3 regions of the Streptomyces sp. PsTaAH-124 genome follow, and region 2 is predicted to be linked to each of the others. Evidence: riboswitches for the same ligand, from Rfam matches in the RefSeq annotation. Region 2 holds a riboswitch; each other region holds the start of a gene.

Region 1 (4,886 bases), on a different contig from region 2:
CCGAAACCGGTCCAGGTGTCGATGGTGCTGCCGGTGGCGTCCTTGCCGCGCTGGTCGAGGAAGTCGACGATGCCGCGCAGCCTGGCGTTGTCCAGGCCGGTGGCGGCCAGCGCGTAGGCGCCGTCGATGGTGAGGCCGAACGACGCGGTGCCCGAGCCGGGCGCGTCGGTGTAGTACCGGCCCTGCTGGAGCTGGGCCGGGGCGGTGAGGTAGGCGACGCCCTTCTTCAGGTCGGGTCCGGTGCCGCCGCCCGGGGCGGGGCCGCTGGGGCTGCTGGCGGGCCCGGTCGGGGAGCCGCTGGGCGTGCCGCCGGGCTCGGTCGGCGGGCCGCTGGTGGGGGGCACGGACGGCTTCGTGGTGACGGTGACGAGGCTGGTGCCCGCCCCGGCGAGGACGGCGGGCGACGTGGGGTGGACGACGGGGTCGGTGTCGGTCTCCTCGAAGCCGAAGCCGCCGCCGTCGAGCTGGTGCCGGGAGAGCCAGCCCACGGCCGCGTCCGCCCGCCGGGTGTCGCCGAGGGCGCGCAGGGCCTGGGCGGCGTACGCGGTGGCGGTGACGCTGCCGGTGGTGGAGCCGGTGTAGCCGGGGAAGGCGCCGTCCGCCGACTGGGACTCGGTGAGATACGTACGGGCGGCGTCCACCGTGTCGTCGTGGCCGCCCGCCCGTTGCAGGACCAGGGCGACCAGGCCGGTGGTGGCGGGGTCGCCGTCGCAGTACTCGCCGGGGCGGATGAGGATGCTGGTGATGCCGCCGTCCTTGCACTGGAGCCGGGCGAGGCGGTCGACGGACGCGGCCGGGGGTATCTGCCCGGCGCGCAGCAGGGCGAGGACGGACAGGGCCTGGCCCTCGGTCTGGAAGGCGGTGCGGAAGTCACCGGCGGCGGTGCAGCCGGGGGCCGGTCCGGACTCGGGGCCCGCCGTGCACACGTGTGAGGCGAGGGCGTCGATCAGGTCGTGGCCGCCGAAGGCGTGCGGGTCGCGTTCGGTGGTCTCGGCGAGGAGGGCGAGGCGGGCGGCGGCGGTGGCGTCGGGGGCCTGGCCGGCGCCGTTCGGGTAGGCGTAGTCGGCGACATGGGCGGCGAGGAAGCCGGTGACCTTGTCGAGGGTGGCGTTCCTGCCGTTCGCGGCGGCGAGCGCGTAGGCGGTGTCGGCGGTCAGTTCGTAGTTCGCGGTGGTCGCGCCGTCGTCGACGATGCGTTCGTCGTCGGTGAGGCGGCCGGCGAGCCAGGCCGCCGCGGCGGCGGTGTCGATCTGGCCGGGCGCGCCGGTGGGGGTGCCGCTGCCGCCGGGGTCGGGTGTGTGGCCACCCGGGACGCGTACATCGTCGGGGCTGAAGGCGGGCTTGCCCTTGGTGCCGCCGATGTCGGTGCCGCCGAAGACCCAGGCGTCGACGTCGCCGTCCTTGACGGTGCGTGTCATCGCACCGCGCGAGCTGTAGGTCCAGTCCTTGTCGCCGGGCGCGGCCACCCAGTACGACCAGTAGGCCGTGGCGGGCGGGGTCAGTACGCAGTCCTCGGCGGCCGGGGTCGGGTACTCCGTACCGGAGTCGAAGGCGCCGTAGCCGATGCGGCAGAGGAAGCCGGGACCGTCGTGCTGGGTGCCGGTGGTGGTGAACCCGGCCTGGTGCAGCAGGTTGTAGCCGGTGGTGGGGGCGGGGTCGCAGCCGCGCTCGACCTTGCCGCCGAACGGTCCGAAGTCGACGGCCACCACGGCGCCATGGGTGGCGGTGCAGCCGTCGGCGCCGTCCGCGGCGGCGGGCGCGGTCGTGAGGAACGCCACACAGGAGGCGAGGACGACGAGCAGAGCCGAGCCGAGCGACACCGCCCGCCGTGTGCTCGCGGTCGTCGGCCCGCTTCTTCGCTTCCCCGTGTCCACCCCGGTCCCCTCGCGCCTGTCCGGCGCGGACGCGGACGTGGCAGAGGGGCCCTCACCGGCCGGGGTGGTCCCCGGGCGGCCGGAAGGCCGGTCGCACCACGCCGTAGTCCACGACGGCGTCTGTTGCTGTTGAGCACGCTCCAGGCATTCCGGCTCGCCCGGCGGACCGGGCCCACGGTTGCGGGTCAGCGCCGGACTTCGACCGGCTTCCCCTGGAACTCGTTGCGTATCACCGAGATTTGAGCACGCGCCACGAGGGCCGTCAAGGAGCTCCGGACGGGCTCGACCGCCCTCCGAGGCGGACACTGGCGGCCGGTTGGCCGGTCGGGTACCGTCCCGGACTGCCGAGTGGGGGAACCCGGTGGGAGTCCGGGGCTGACGCGCAGCGGTGTGGGGCGGCGGGAGGCCGCCCCGAGCCCGAATGCCCAGGCGGTGCACCATCTCTGGAAGCCGGTCCACGCGTCCGGACGGCGGCCACGCCCGCTGCTCCGCAGGCCCGCCGGGGCCCGGCAACGGGCCGGGTCGGCGTCCTTCATCCAAGGAGCAGGCCATGTCCCGTCCGCTGTCCCTCAGCCGCGTCGCGCTCACCGCGGCGGCCGCCGTCGGCGCCCTCACGCTCACCGCGCTGCCCGCCGCGGCCACCTCCACCCCGGCGCAGATCGCCACGTCCAAGGCGAACGGCGTCACCTATCTCAAGTCGCTCCAGGCGGCGGACGGTTCGTACGCGGGGCCGGGGCTGTCCAACGAGTGGGCGTTCAGCGCCCTCGCCGCGGCCGGTACCGCGGCCGTGGACGTCACTCCGGACGGCGATCCCGCCAAGAACGCCAGATCGGTCTACCGCACCCTGCTCTCCACCGCGAGCTGGCCGTCCGCCACCCCGGTCGTCACGGACTACGAGCGGGCCACCCTGAACGCCTACGCCGCCGGTGTCGACCCCGCCCGGGTCTCCGCCTCCCGCAATCTGATCGCCGACATCTACGGCTACTGGCAGACGTCCCAGCCCGGTTACTTCGGCCCGCCCGCCAACTTCAACGGCACCGTCTTCGCGGCGCTCGCCCTGGGCGGCGCCCGCACCCAGTCGGGCCAGGTGCGTGTCCCGCAGGCGCTGCGCGACGCGCTGGTCACCCGGATCCGGGCCAACCAGCACGACGACGGCGGCTGGAACTACAGCAAGGCCGAGGGCGATCCCGGGCAGCTCGCCACCGCCGGTGACATCGACATGACCGGGGCGGCGATGGCCGCGCTGTGTGTGTCGGGGGTGCCGAACACCGACACGGACATCGTGCAGGCCAAGGCGTTCCTGAAGAGCAAGCTGGTCGCCAACAGCGGTGCGTTCAACGCCATGTTCGGGGTCAACAGCGACTCCAACGGCTGGGCGGTGTCCGGTCTCAACGCGTGCGGCATCAACCCGCAGACCGGGGACTTCCTCACCTCCCTGGGCAGGACTCCGGTCGACTTCCTGCTCGCGCAGCAGTTCAACCCGGGCGGCGGCTTCAAGTACCAGCCCGCCGACACGGTCCCCTCGGCGTACGCGTCGGCCGACGCGCTGCGCGCGGTGGCCGGCGGCGGCTTCACCGCGGCCCCGCCCGCACCGGTGACCGCGGGCGCCCCGCAGTGGGTGGCCCAGGGCTCACTGGTCTCCGGTACGGCCACGAAGCTGGCGCTCAGCGTCGACGACGGCACCGGCAGCCCGAAGGTGTGCTCCGTCGCGCTCACCCCGACCGGCACGACGACCACGCTGGGCGCCGTCCTGGACGCCGCCACCGGCGCCGCCACCCCGGCGGGCTGCGTCACCGCCGTCACCCCGTCCTCCGGCACCGGCACGGTCACCGCCCTCAACGGCAAGGCCAACAGCGGCACCGGCACCTGGAAGGTGAGCATCGACGGCGGCGCCTTCACCACCGCCTCCCGGGGCACGACGGTGGGCGTCGGCGACACGGTCGCGGTGCGCTGGGGGGCCTGACCACCGGGCGGACGGCGGACGGGGCGGCCCCGTCCAGCGAGGCGAGGCGGTCCCGTCCAGCAGGACGGGGCGGTCCCGTTCAGCCGTGGAGGACCTCCCGCAGCCGTCCGCACACCGCCTCCACCTCCGCCGCCGACGCGAAGCACCCGGCCCCGCCCATGGCCGCCTGAAGGGCGGGGCCGACGGCACCGAACCGCGTCCGGTCCGCCTTCCCGACGGGCTGCACCACGAAGTGGAGGTGGCCGCCCGAGCAGGCGTACGTGTGCCTCTGGTCGCACGCGGGTGGGGCCGGTTCACCGGACTCCCCTGCCGCCGGCTCGGCGACATGCAGCACACTGCTGCTCCTTCCGGGCCCTCCGCCCGTTCCCCTCGTCGCGTGGCACCTGAGTATGCCTACTCATGCCGAGCGGCGGCGGGACCGGGACGATGGGTGTGCGGGTGTGGATGTGAGTGGGTGTGAGCGGGCGCGGAGGCGGCGGCATGGGCAGGGCTGTGGGTGCGGTGGCGGGTGTCGTGGCGGCGGGGGCGGCGCTGGTGTGCGCGTATGTGGCGGGGGCTCCGGCCGCGGTGGTGTTCGCGGTCGGGGCGGGGGTGCTGAGCCTGGGGTGGCTGCTGCTTCTGCTGACGCTGCCCTGGAACCTGTACTTCCGTGCGCACGCGGTGCTCGCCGAGATCGCGGTGAGCCGGGAGAAGGGCCTCGACGTCTCCCCCGCCCGGGACGCCGAGGCGGCGCGTATCGCCCGGACGATGCTGCGGGCGGCCGTCGCCGGGCATGTGCTGACGGCGGCGCTGGTGCTCGCGGTCGCCTGGACGACGGGTGAGTCCGCGGGGTACTGGTGCGCCGGGTTCTTCCTGCCGAGCACGTTCTTCCGGCCGGCCGGGGCGTACTTCGGCCAGCTCAGGCGGCGCCTGGGCACCCTGCTCAAGGACGTCACGTATCCGCGTGACGACGTGGTCGAGCTGAACCGCCGGCTGGACCGCGCCGAGGCGGGGACCCGGGTGCTGGAGGAGAAGGCGGAGGAGCAGTACCGGTCCCTGGCCGAACTGCG
Region 2 (4,886 bases):
GGGCGGGACGTGCCGTCGGCCCGGAGGAGTGAGCGGTGAGCAGGACGTACGCGGGCGCCCGGCTGCGGCGGCTGCGCGAGGACCGCCGGATGAGCCAGGCCGAACTGGCCCGGGTGCTGTGCATCTCGCCCAGCTATCTGAACCAGATGGAGCACGACTCCCGGCCGCTCACCGTGCCCGTGCTGCTCCGGCTGACCGAGACCTTCGGCATCGACCCGGGCTTCTTCTCCGAGCGCGACACCACCCGGCTGGTGGCCGACCTGCGTGAGGCGCTGGCCGGGGAGATCGCCGAGTCCCGGGTCACCGCGGCCGATCTCGCCGACCTCGCCTCCCGGACGCCCGCCGTGGCCCGGGTGCTGCTGGACCTCGGCCGCCGCAACCAGGAGCTGTCCGAGCGGCTGGCCGGTGCCACCGACGGCCGGGACGGCGCGCGCACCCCCGCCTCCTCACCGCACGAGGAGGTACGGGACTTCTTCTACCGGCGGCGCAACTACCTGCACGCCACCGACCTCGCCGCCGAGGACCTGGCCGCGCGGACCGGGGTCCGGCCGGGCGAGACGACCGCCGCCCTCACCGCCCGGCTCGCCGCCTCCCACGGCGTCCACCTGGCCGCCGAGACCGGCGACCGGCTGCACCACTACGACGAGAGCACCCGCACCCTGCACCTGTCCCCGCGGCTGCGCCCCGGCCGCCGCGCCTTCCGCATGGCCACCCAGCTCGCCCTGCTGGAACACGGCGACGACTTCGCCCGGCTGGCCGCCGAGGACTTCGCCCCCGGCACCCCGGCCCACGGCCTGACCCGCATCGGCATCGCCCACTACTTCGCCGCCGCGCTGATCCTCCCGTACACCGCGTTCCACGCGGCGGCCGAGGAGGCCCGCTACGACATCGAACGCCTCACCGACCACTACGGAGTCGGCTACGAGACCGTCTGCCACCGGCTGAGCACCCTCCAGCGGCCCCGGCTGCTCGGCGTCCCCTTCTCCTTCGTCCGCGTCGACCGGGCCGGCAACATGTCCAAGCGCCAGTCGGCCACCGACTTCCACTTCTCCCGGGGCGGCGGCACCTGCCCGCTGTGGAACGTGTACGAGGCGTTCGCCGTGCCCGGCCGCATCCATGTGCAGATCGCCGCCATGCCCGACGGGCGCCGCTACCTGTGGACCGCCCGCGCCGTCACCCGGCACCGCGGCGGCTGGGGCGAGCCCGGCCGGGTCTACGCCATCGGCCTCGGCTGCGAGATCCGCCACGCCCACCGCCTCGTCTACTCCGAGGGCCTGGACCTCGGCAACGCCGCGGCGGCCACTCCCATCGGCATGGGCTGCCGCGTCTGCGAACGCCTCGACTGCTCGCAGCGGGCCGCGCCACCGCTCGGCCGCCCGCTGCTCATCGACCAGCACAGCAGCACCTTCGTGCCCTATCCGGTCACGGGCGCCGGGCCGCTCACGTAGGCCGGGTCCGGGTCCGGGGCCGGGGAAATCCTCTGGCACGGTGGCGTGAGCGGGGCGGAGACTCCTCCCATGGCTGACATGGACGCGTTCCGGGAAGCGGTCCTCGCGTGGGCGTCGGGCGGACCCGGCGGTCCCGCGCGCGAACGGGCCGCGCTGCTGCCCGTCCGGACCGCCGTCCTGCTCGAAGGGCCGAGCGATGCGGCGGCGGTCGACGCGCTGGCCGCCCGGGACGGCCGGGACCTGGCAGCCGAGGGCGTCTGCGTGCTGCCGATGGGCGGTGTCACCAACGTCGGGCGCTTCGCCCGCCTCCTCGGCCCCACCGGCCTCGGCCTGCGTCTCACCGGACTGTGCGACGAGGGGGAGCGCCGCTACTACGCCCGCGCCCTCGCCCCGGCCGGTGCGGCACCGGACGCGTACTTCGTGTGCGCGGCGGACCTGGAGGACGAACTCGTCCGCGCCCTGGGTGTCGCCCGCGTCGAGGAACTGATCCGGGACGAGGGCGACCTGCGCGCCCTGCGGACCTTCGGGAACCAGCCCGCGCAGCGCGAGCGCACCGCGCACCAGCGGCTGCGGCGCTTCCTCGGCACCAAGAAGGGCCGCAAGATCCACTACGGCCGGGTCCTCGTGGAGGCCCTCGCGCCGGGACACGTACCGGCCCCGCTCGCCGCCCTGCTTGCCCGAGTGTGACCGCCGGGCACCCGGGCGGGCGGCGCTCCGCCCGACCCCTCGGGAATTCCCGTACCGAATAGGGGGTTCGCGGCGGCCGTAGGGGGGTCCGGGGAACGGGGCCCGCTGCTATACATGAATCACCAGTGCCTGCGAAGCGGGGAAGCCGGTGAGAATCCGGCACGGTCCCGCCACTGTGACCGGGGAGAAATCCCCGGAAGTCAGATTGCCGCCCGCAGGTGTCACGACGAGGCCCACGAGGATGGTGCTGATGCGTTACGGGAATCTCCCGCATGCCGGGACAGGGCGCCGCACGCTTTCGGCGCCTGCATTCGCAATCCTCGCCTAGCTCCGTCGGGGGCTGAATCCGGCGTGCCCGCGCGCACGCGTTCCACGGTGACCGCACGCGAACCGACCGCCCCGGTGGCCGCTTGCGCTGCCGACCTGTGCCGCGTGGCCCGCGCACCGCCCCTCAGACACCGCCGATTCCGCGTGCGTGAGCATCCGGGGATGGGAAGAGAAGAAGTGACAAAGATCGTTCTCTGGCGTCCGATGTACGACTCCTCGGGCGCCGACAGACTGCGCGGCCTCGGTGCCGAAGTCGTCGTCGTGGATTCCTCCGAGGAATCCGAGGTGATGTCGGCGGTGGCCGACGCCGACGCGCTCTGGGTGCGCTATCCCGAGAAAGTCAGCCGCCGGATACTCGCGGCGGCACCCCGGCTCACCGTCGTCTCCACCTCCGGATTCGGCACCGACAACGTCGACATCGAGGCGGCCACCGAATTCGGGATCCTCGTCGTCAACCAGCTCGGTTTCGGCCGGATTCCGGTCAGCGAACACATCGTCATGCTGATCCTGGCCACGCTCAAACAGCTCCACTGGGCCGACCCGGCCACCCGCGACGGCTCCGCCTGGCGGCAGCGCAGCGACCTCAGCCTCCACGAACTGCACGGCAGGACGGTGGGCGTCGTCGGACTCGGCTACGTCGGCGCCGAGACCGCCCGGAAGCTGACCGCCGGTTTCGGCGCGGACGTACTCGCCTACGACCCGTACGCCGATCCCCGCATCGCCCATCTGGTCGGCGCCGAACTCGTCACCTCCCTGGACGAGTTGCTGTCCCGGTCCACGATCCTCGCGCTCGCGCCCGCCCTGACCGCGACCTCGCGGCAGATGATCGGCGCCGACCAGCTCGCCCGGCTGCCGCGCGGCTCCTTCGTCGTCAACTGCTCCCGCGGCGGCGTCCTCGACACCGAGGCGCTGGTCGCCGCGCTGGAGAGCGGCCACATCGCGGCGGCCGGACTCGACGTCGTCGAACCGGAGCCGCTGCCCGCCGGGCACCCGCTGCTCAGCCACCCGCGCGTCATCCTCACCCCGCACACCGCCGGACTGACCGCCGAGACCATCGTGCGGATGACCGACTCCGCGGTCACCCAGCTCGGGACGGCGCTGCGCGGCGACCTCCCCGCCGCACCGGTCAACCGCGCCGCCTGGGACGGCGACCGCTCGCGCCGTAGGACCGTGCTCCCGTAGACCGCCGCGCACGGACCCAGGAACTCCCCAGGAAGGACGCCCAGTGGCTCACACCCGCACCACACCGGCAGACACCCCCCTCGGCGACGATTTCCATCTCTACGACACCACCCTCCGCGACGGCGCACAGCGCGAGGGGATCTCCTACTCCGTCGCGGAGAAGCTCACCACCGCCCGCACCCTGGACGCCCTGGGCGTCGGCTTCATCGAGGGCGGCTGGCCGGGCGCACTGCCCAAGGACACCGCGTTCTTCGCCCGAGCGACGGATGAACTGCACCTGAAGCACGCCGCGTTGGTCGCCTTCGGCAGCACCCGCAAGCCGGGCCGCAGCGCCGAACAGGACCCGCAGGTACGGGCCCTGCTCGACTCCCGGGCCCCGGTGATCACCCTGGTCGCCAAGTCCGACCGGCGGCACATCGAACGGGCGCTGCGCACGGACGTGGCGGAGAACTGTGCGATGGTCCGGGACACCGTGCGCCTCCTGGTGGCCGAGGGCCGCCGGGTCTTCCTCGACGCCGAACACTTCTTCGACGGCTACGCCGCCGACCCCGCCACCGCGCTGCGGGTGCTGGACGCCGCCATGGGCGCGGGCGCCGACGTCGCCGTCCTGTGCGACACCAACGGCGGCCAGCTCCCCGGCCGGCTCGCCGAGACCGTCGGCGAGGTCGCCGCCCGCACCGGGTTCCGTATCGGCATCCACTGCCAGGACGACACCGGGTGCGCCGTGGCCAACACCATCGCCGCCGTGGAGGCGGGCGCCACCCACGTCCAGTGCACCGCCAACGGCTACGGCGAACGGGCGGGCAACGCCGACCTGTTCGCGGTCATCGGCAACCTCACCACCAAGCTCGGCATGCCGGTGGTGCCGCGCACCCGGCTCGGCGACCTGACCCGCACCGCCCACGCCCTCGCCGAGACCGCGCACATCAGCCCCGACCGGCACCAGCCCTACGTCGGCGCGGCGGCCTTCGCCCACAAGGCGGGCCTGCACGCCAGCGCGATCAAGGTGGACCCCGCGCTCTACCACCACATCGACCCGGACGTCGTGGGCAACGGCACCCGCATCCTGGTGAGCGAGATGGCCGGGCGCACCAGCCTGGAACTCAAGTGCCTGGAACTCGGCTTCGGACTCGACGACCTGGAAGCCCTCTCCCGGGCGGTCGCCCGGATCAAGCGTCTGGAGGCGGGCGGGTGGTCCTTCGAGGCGGCGGACGCCTCCCTGGAACTGCTCCTGCACGACGA
Region 3 (4,886 bases), on a different contig from region 2:
CCACCATCCCCGCCCCGGCGCCCGTCCCCGTCCTCGACCCGAGCCCGGTCGCGACCCCGGCGGCGGCCACCCCGCCCGCCGCGGCCGTCTGACCGCGCGCCCCACCCGGCTCCCGAGAATCAAGAAAGCAGCTCCGACATGAAGATCGACTGGGCGGCGCTCGGCTCCGTCTTCGGCGTCAGTCTCGTGGCCACCGTCGGCCTGGTGGCCCTGTTCACCCTCGGCATCGCGGGCCTGTCCCGCCGCGAGGCCGCGTCGACCCGCGGCGAGTCGGCCGTCGCCGCCACCGCCGGTGCCTATGCGTGCTTCGCGCTGTGTGCGGCGGCTGTCGCCTACGGAATTTCCCTGATTCTGGGCTGACCACAGGAAGCCCTGCGGCCGCTCAGTCCCCGGCCGCACCATCCGCATCGACCCCCGTGAGCCGTTCTATGACGCTTACGGGGGTTTTTGCTGCGAATCGAACTGCGCAAGGCACGCGAGAACGCCGGGTTGACCCAGCGGGACGCAACGAAGGCCCTCGAATGGTCGCTCTCCAAACTGATCAGGATCGAGGCCGGGACGGTCAGTCTCGGGGTCACGGACCTGCGGGCCCTGCTCCAGCTGTACGAGGTCACGGACGCCGGTCTGGTCGCGGAGCTGGAGGACGCGGCACGCGGCTCGAAAGGACAGTCATGGTGGGCGCAGTACAGCGACGTGGTGTCGCCCCAGTACGCCTTGTACCTGGGGTACGAGGGGTCGGCGGACACGATCCGCATGTACAACCCGACCATCCTGCCGGGGCTCGTGCAGACGGAGGACTACGCCACGGCGCTGCTGTCGGCGCTGGGCCCCGAGTCGCTGCTGCGCCAGCAGGTGGACCTCCGGCTCTCCCGGCAGGAGCGGTTCTTCGACGGGAGCGACGGTCCCCGGATCGACATCGTCCTGGACGAGGCGGCCGTGCGGCGGCAGGTCGGCGGACCCGCCGTGATGCGACGGCAGATCGATCATCTGCTGTCCCTCACGGAGCACCCGCGCACCAATCTGCGGGTGCTGCCGTTCTCCGCCGGGGCGCACTTCAGCGTCGCGACGCCGTTCATCCTGCTCAGCTTCCGCGACGACGACGACCTGCTCTACGTGGAGGGACCAGGAGGCGGCTTGTCGAGCCGCGATGATCTGGCCCTGATGGCCCGCTACCAGGAGTGCTTCGAGGAGATCAGCGCCATCGCGTACGAGGGCGACCGGATGACCGACCTGCTCGGCGCAGTCAGAGGGAGCCTGGACAACAGCTGACCCCGGGACGGGACGACGACCCGGGCGGGAACGGGGTGGGAGGACCATGGCGGTCTTCGGAATACGAACGTGGTGGCAGCGCCTGCGTACGGGGGGCGCCGAGCCGGAGAACGCTGCTCCACTCGACGACAACACGGTCAAGGTCGAGGCGATCAAGCAGCCCGAGTGGCTTCAGCGGCTGATCGAGCTGGAGAACGCCCGGGTCTCCAACGAGATCCGGCTGCTGTCCGCCCGCATGCTGGTGGCCACGGCGTGCGCGAGCGTCCTCCTGCTGAGCATCGCCGTGGCCACCCGGGTCACTCCCGCCGTTCCGTTCGCGGCGGCCACCCCGCTGACTACCACTGTCACCGGGGCGGTCGGCGCGGCGGTCCTCACAGCGCTCGGCGCCACCGTGGGCAGAGCGCTGCGTCGGCGCTCCGGTGCCGCCGTGCCCGGCGGGGTCAGCGAGGGGGCTCGCCCCGGGGCTGAACCGTCTCAAGGGCCCGGTTCAGGACCCTCAGCCGCTCCGTGAGCGGAGTGAGCCCCCACCACAGTCCGCCGCCGACGGCCACCAGCGCGGTGACCAGCAGCCAGACAACGCCGCGCGCCGCGCCGTCCGGTACCAGCAGCGCCGCCAACGCGCCGGCCCCCACCGCGAGGATCCCGGTGGCCGAGGAGAAGAGGATCAGCGGGAGCGCCGCGGACGTCCGGTTCTCCATGGTTCCATCGCGGTTTCCCACCGCCGACGCCGTTCCGTCAGCTCGGTCCCGCATAGGTGGACCTCCCGTCCCCCGGGGCGATCACGAGCCGCCCGCTTCCGGGTTCACCAGCCCCGCCAGAAAACCACACCACGCCGTACGGCGAAAGGCGAGCACGGGCCCGCTCGCGCCGTCCACCGGCCGCTTCGAGTCGCCCACGAGCACACGGCCCTGCTCCCAAGCTGCCTCCACGCACTCTCCGCCGCTCGCCGAGTAGCTGCTCCTGACCCAAGCGCGCCCCGTCGGCTCCCTGCCTGCCGACGCCCGCCTCCTCCAGCCCCCATGGATGTTCATGACAGGAGTCTTCCCAGCTTCGCCGCCGGGAAAGAGGCCAGAAGGAGCCGTTTCAAGTCCGCGGGCCCGGATCGGGGATATGAGCCTCGGCACACCACCCCGCCGCAGGTCAACGGCAAGTTGACGGCTGTTCCGGGGCCGTGGTGGACTTCCGGGGCCATGTACGGCGGCAGAAGAGGAAGCCGGTGCGAATCCGGCGCGGTCCCGCCACTGTCACCGGGGAGGAACACCCCCGGAAGCCAGGAACTCTCGCCGCCGGTCACGTCGAACCAGGGCGCGGACACCCTGAGTGAGGACCATCGCCATGCGCGGCTGCCGACCGAGGTTCATCAGCGACTCCCTGACCGACCCCGCGGCCGGCTGACCCGATGGGTGCCGATCGCGTCTTCGCGTACGGCGCCGCCGCCGGCCTCCTCGGTGACCTGCTCCTCGGCGACCCGCGCCGCGGGCATCCGGTCGCCGTGTTCGGGCGGGCCGCGGGCGCCGTCGAACGTGCGCTGTGGCACGACCACCGCGGCTGGGGCGCGCTGCACACCGCCGTGTGCGCCGGTGGCGCCGTCGCGCTGGGGGCCGCCGCCGCCCGCGCCGCCCGCGCCTCCCGCTTCCCGTACACCGCCTCCGTCCTGCTGACCGGCGCCGCCACCTGGGCCGTGGTCGGCGGCACCTCGCTGGCCCGCGAGGCCCGCGCCGTCGGACAGGCCCTGGAGTCCGGCGACATCGAGGCCGCGCGGGCGCGGCTGCCGCATCTGTGCGGGCGCGACCCGCAGGCGCTGGACGCCGCCCAGATCGCCCGCGCGGTCGTCGAGTCGGTCGCCGAGAACACCTCCGACGCCGTGGTCGGCGCCCTCGTCTGGGGCGCCGTCGCGGGCGTGCCCGGCCTTCTCGGCTTCCGTGCCGTCAACACCCTGGACGCCATGGTCGGCCACAAGTCGCCCCGCCACCGGCGCTTCGGCTGGGCCTCCGCCCGCCTGGACGACCTGGCCGGCTGGCCGGGCGCCCGGCTGACCGCCGTCCTGGCCACCGCGGCGGGCGGCGATCCGCGCGGCGCCGTGCGCGCCTGGCGCGCGGACGCCGGACGGCACCCGAGCCCCAACGCCGGGCCGGTGGAAGCCTCGTTCGCGGGCGCGCTCGGCGTCCGCCTCGGCGGCACGCTGTCGTACGCCGGGCGCGTGGAGCACCGGCCGGTGCTGAACGGCGCGGCGGGGCGCGCGGTGCGGGCCGGTGACATCGACCGGGCCGTACGGCTCTCACGGCGCGTGAGCTGGCTCGCGCTCGGCACCTGCGCCGCCGTGAGGCTCCTGTGCGGCCGTCGCGACCGTCGGACGAAGGGACGTACGTCATGAGCGGTGGCCGGGGCGGCGGGCTGCTCGTCGCCGGGACCACCTCCGACGCCGGGAAGAGCGTCGTCACCGCCGGGATCTGCCGGTGGCTGGCACGCCAGGGCGTCAAGGTCGCGCCGTTCAAGGCGCAGAACATGTCCCTCAACTCGTTCGTCACCCGTGAGGGCGCCGAGATCGGCCGGGCGCAGGCCATGCAGGCGCAGGCGTGCCGGATCGAGCCGACCGCGCTGATGAACCCGGTGCTGCTCAAGCCGGGCGGCGAGCAGAGCAGCCAAGTGGTGCTGCTGGGCAGGCCGGTGGGCGAGATGAGCGCGCGCGGCTACCACGGCGGGCGCCAGCAGCGGCTGCTGGGCACGGTGCTGGACTGCCTGGCCGAACTGCGCGGCTCCTACGACGCGGTGATCTGCGAGGGCGCGGGCAGTCCGGCCGAGATCAATCTGCGCCGCACCGACATCGTCAACATGGGCATCGCGCGCGGCGCGCGGCTGCCGGTGGTCGTCGTCGGCGACATCGACCGCGGCGGCGTCTTCGCCTCCTTCTTCGGCACCGTGGCCCTGCTCTGTCCCGAGGACCAGGAACTGGTCGCCGGTTTCCTCGTCAACAAGTTCCGCGGCGACGTCTCGCTGCTCGAACCCGGCATCGGCATGCTGCACGGGCTCACCGGGCGGCACACCTACGGGGTGCTGCCCTTCCGGCACGGGCTCGGCATCGACGAGGAGGACGGACTGCGGGTGTCGCTGCGCGGTGCCGTACGGGAGTCCGCCGTGGCGCCGCCGGTCGGCGAGGACGTGCTGCGGGTCGCCGTCTGCGCCGTCCCGCTGATGTCCAACTTCACCGACGTGGACGCGCTGGCCGCCGAACCGGGCGTCGTCGTGCGGTTCGTGGACCGGCCCGAGGAACTGGCCGACGCCGATCTCGTCGTGGTCCCGGGCACCCGCGGCACCGTGCGGGCGCTGGACTGGCTGCGCGAGCGGGGCCTCGCGGACGCGCTGCGCCGCCGGGCCGCCGAGGGGCGGCCCGTCCTCGGTGTCTGCGGCGGCTTCCAGCTCCTCGGCGAGCACATCGAGGACGACGTCGAGAGCCGTCGCGGCCGGGTCGACGGGCTCGGACTGCTGCCCGTACGCGTCCGGTTCGCCCCGGACAAGACCCTCGCCCGGCCCGAGGGGACGGCCCTCGGCGAGCGGGTCGAGGGCTACGAGATCCATCACGGCGTCGCCGACGTCACCGGCGGCGAGCCCTTCCTCGA

What was found. Region 2 has a riboswitch for cobalamin ahead of B086_RS39875 (NAD(P)-dependent oxidoreductase). Riboswitches for the same ligand answer to the same signal wherever they lie in the genome.
Region 1: it holds a riboswitch for cobalamin, as region 2 does, so the genes downstream of both, B086_RS0105195 (prenyltransferase/squalene oxidase repeat-containing protein) here and B086_RS39875 (NAD(P)-dependent oxidoreductase) in region 2, are expected to answer to the same signal.
Region 3: it holds a riboswitch for cobalamin, as region 2 does, so the genes downstream of both, B086_RS0117290 (cobalamin biosynthesis protein) here and B086_RS39875 (NAD(P)-dependent oxidoreductase) in region 2, are expected to answer to the same signal.

Annotation. Positions count from the first base shown of each region.
Region 1 is NZ_KB892159.1:164,287-169,172, forward strand. It holds gene B086_RS0105195 (prenyltransferase/squalene oxidase repeat-containing protein) at 1-1,820, opposite strand, end outside; cobalamin riboswitch at 1,993-2,140, opposite strand; cobalamin riboswitch at 2,226-2,301, shown strand; gene B086_RS0105200 (hypothetical protein) at 2,425-3,837, shown strand; gene B086_RS0105205 (hypothetical protein) at 3,917-4,171, opposite strand; gene B086_RS0105210 (hypothetical protein) at 4,318-4,886, shown strand, end outside.
Region 2 is NZ_KB892165.1:108,456-113,341, reverse strand. It holds gene B086_RS0112245 (short-chain fatty acyl-CoA regulator family protein) at 36-1,448, shown strand; gene B086_RS0112240 (TOPRIM nucleotidyl transferase/hydrolase domain-containing protein) at 1,518-2,135, shown strand; cobalamin riboswitch at 2,215-2,367, shown strand; gene B086_RS39875 (NAD(P)-dependent oxidoreductase) at 2,640-3,644, shown strand; gene cimA (citramalate synthase) at 3,688-4,886, shown strand, end outside.
Region 3 is NZ_KB892169.1:409,423-414,308, reverse strand. It holds gene B086_RS0117315 (inorganic phosphate transporter) at 1-92, shown strand, start outside; gene B086_RS0117310 (hypothetical protein) at 139-360, shown strand; gene B086_RS0117305 (helix-turn-helix domain-containing protein) at 448-1,269, shown strand; gene B086_RS45920 (hypothetical protein) at 1,441-1,569, opposite strand; gene B086_RS0117295 (hypothetical protein) at 1,710-1,967, opposite strand; gene B086_RS42900 (DUF397 domain-containing protein) at 2,049-2,300, opposite strand; cobalamin riboswitch at 2,428-2,572, shown strand; gene B086_RS0117290 (cobalamin biosynthesis protein) at 2,669-3,643, shown strand; gene B086_RS0117285 (cobyric acid synthase) at 3,640-4,886, shown strand, end outside.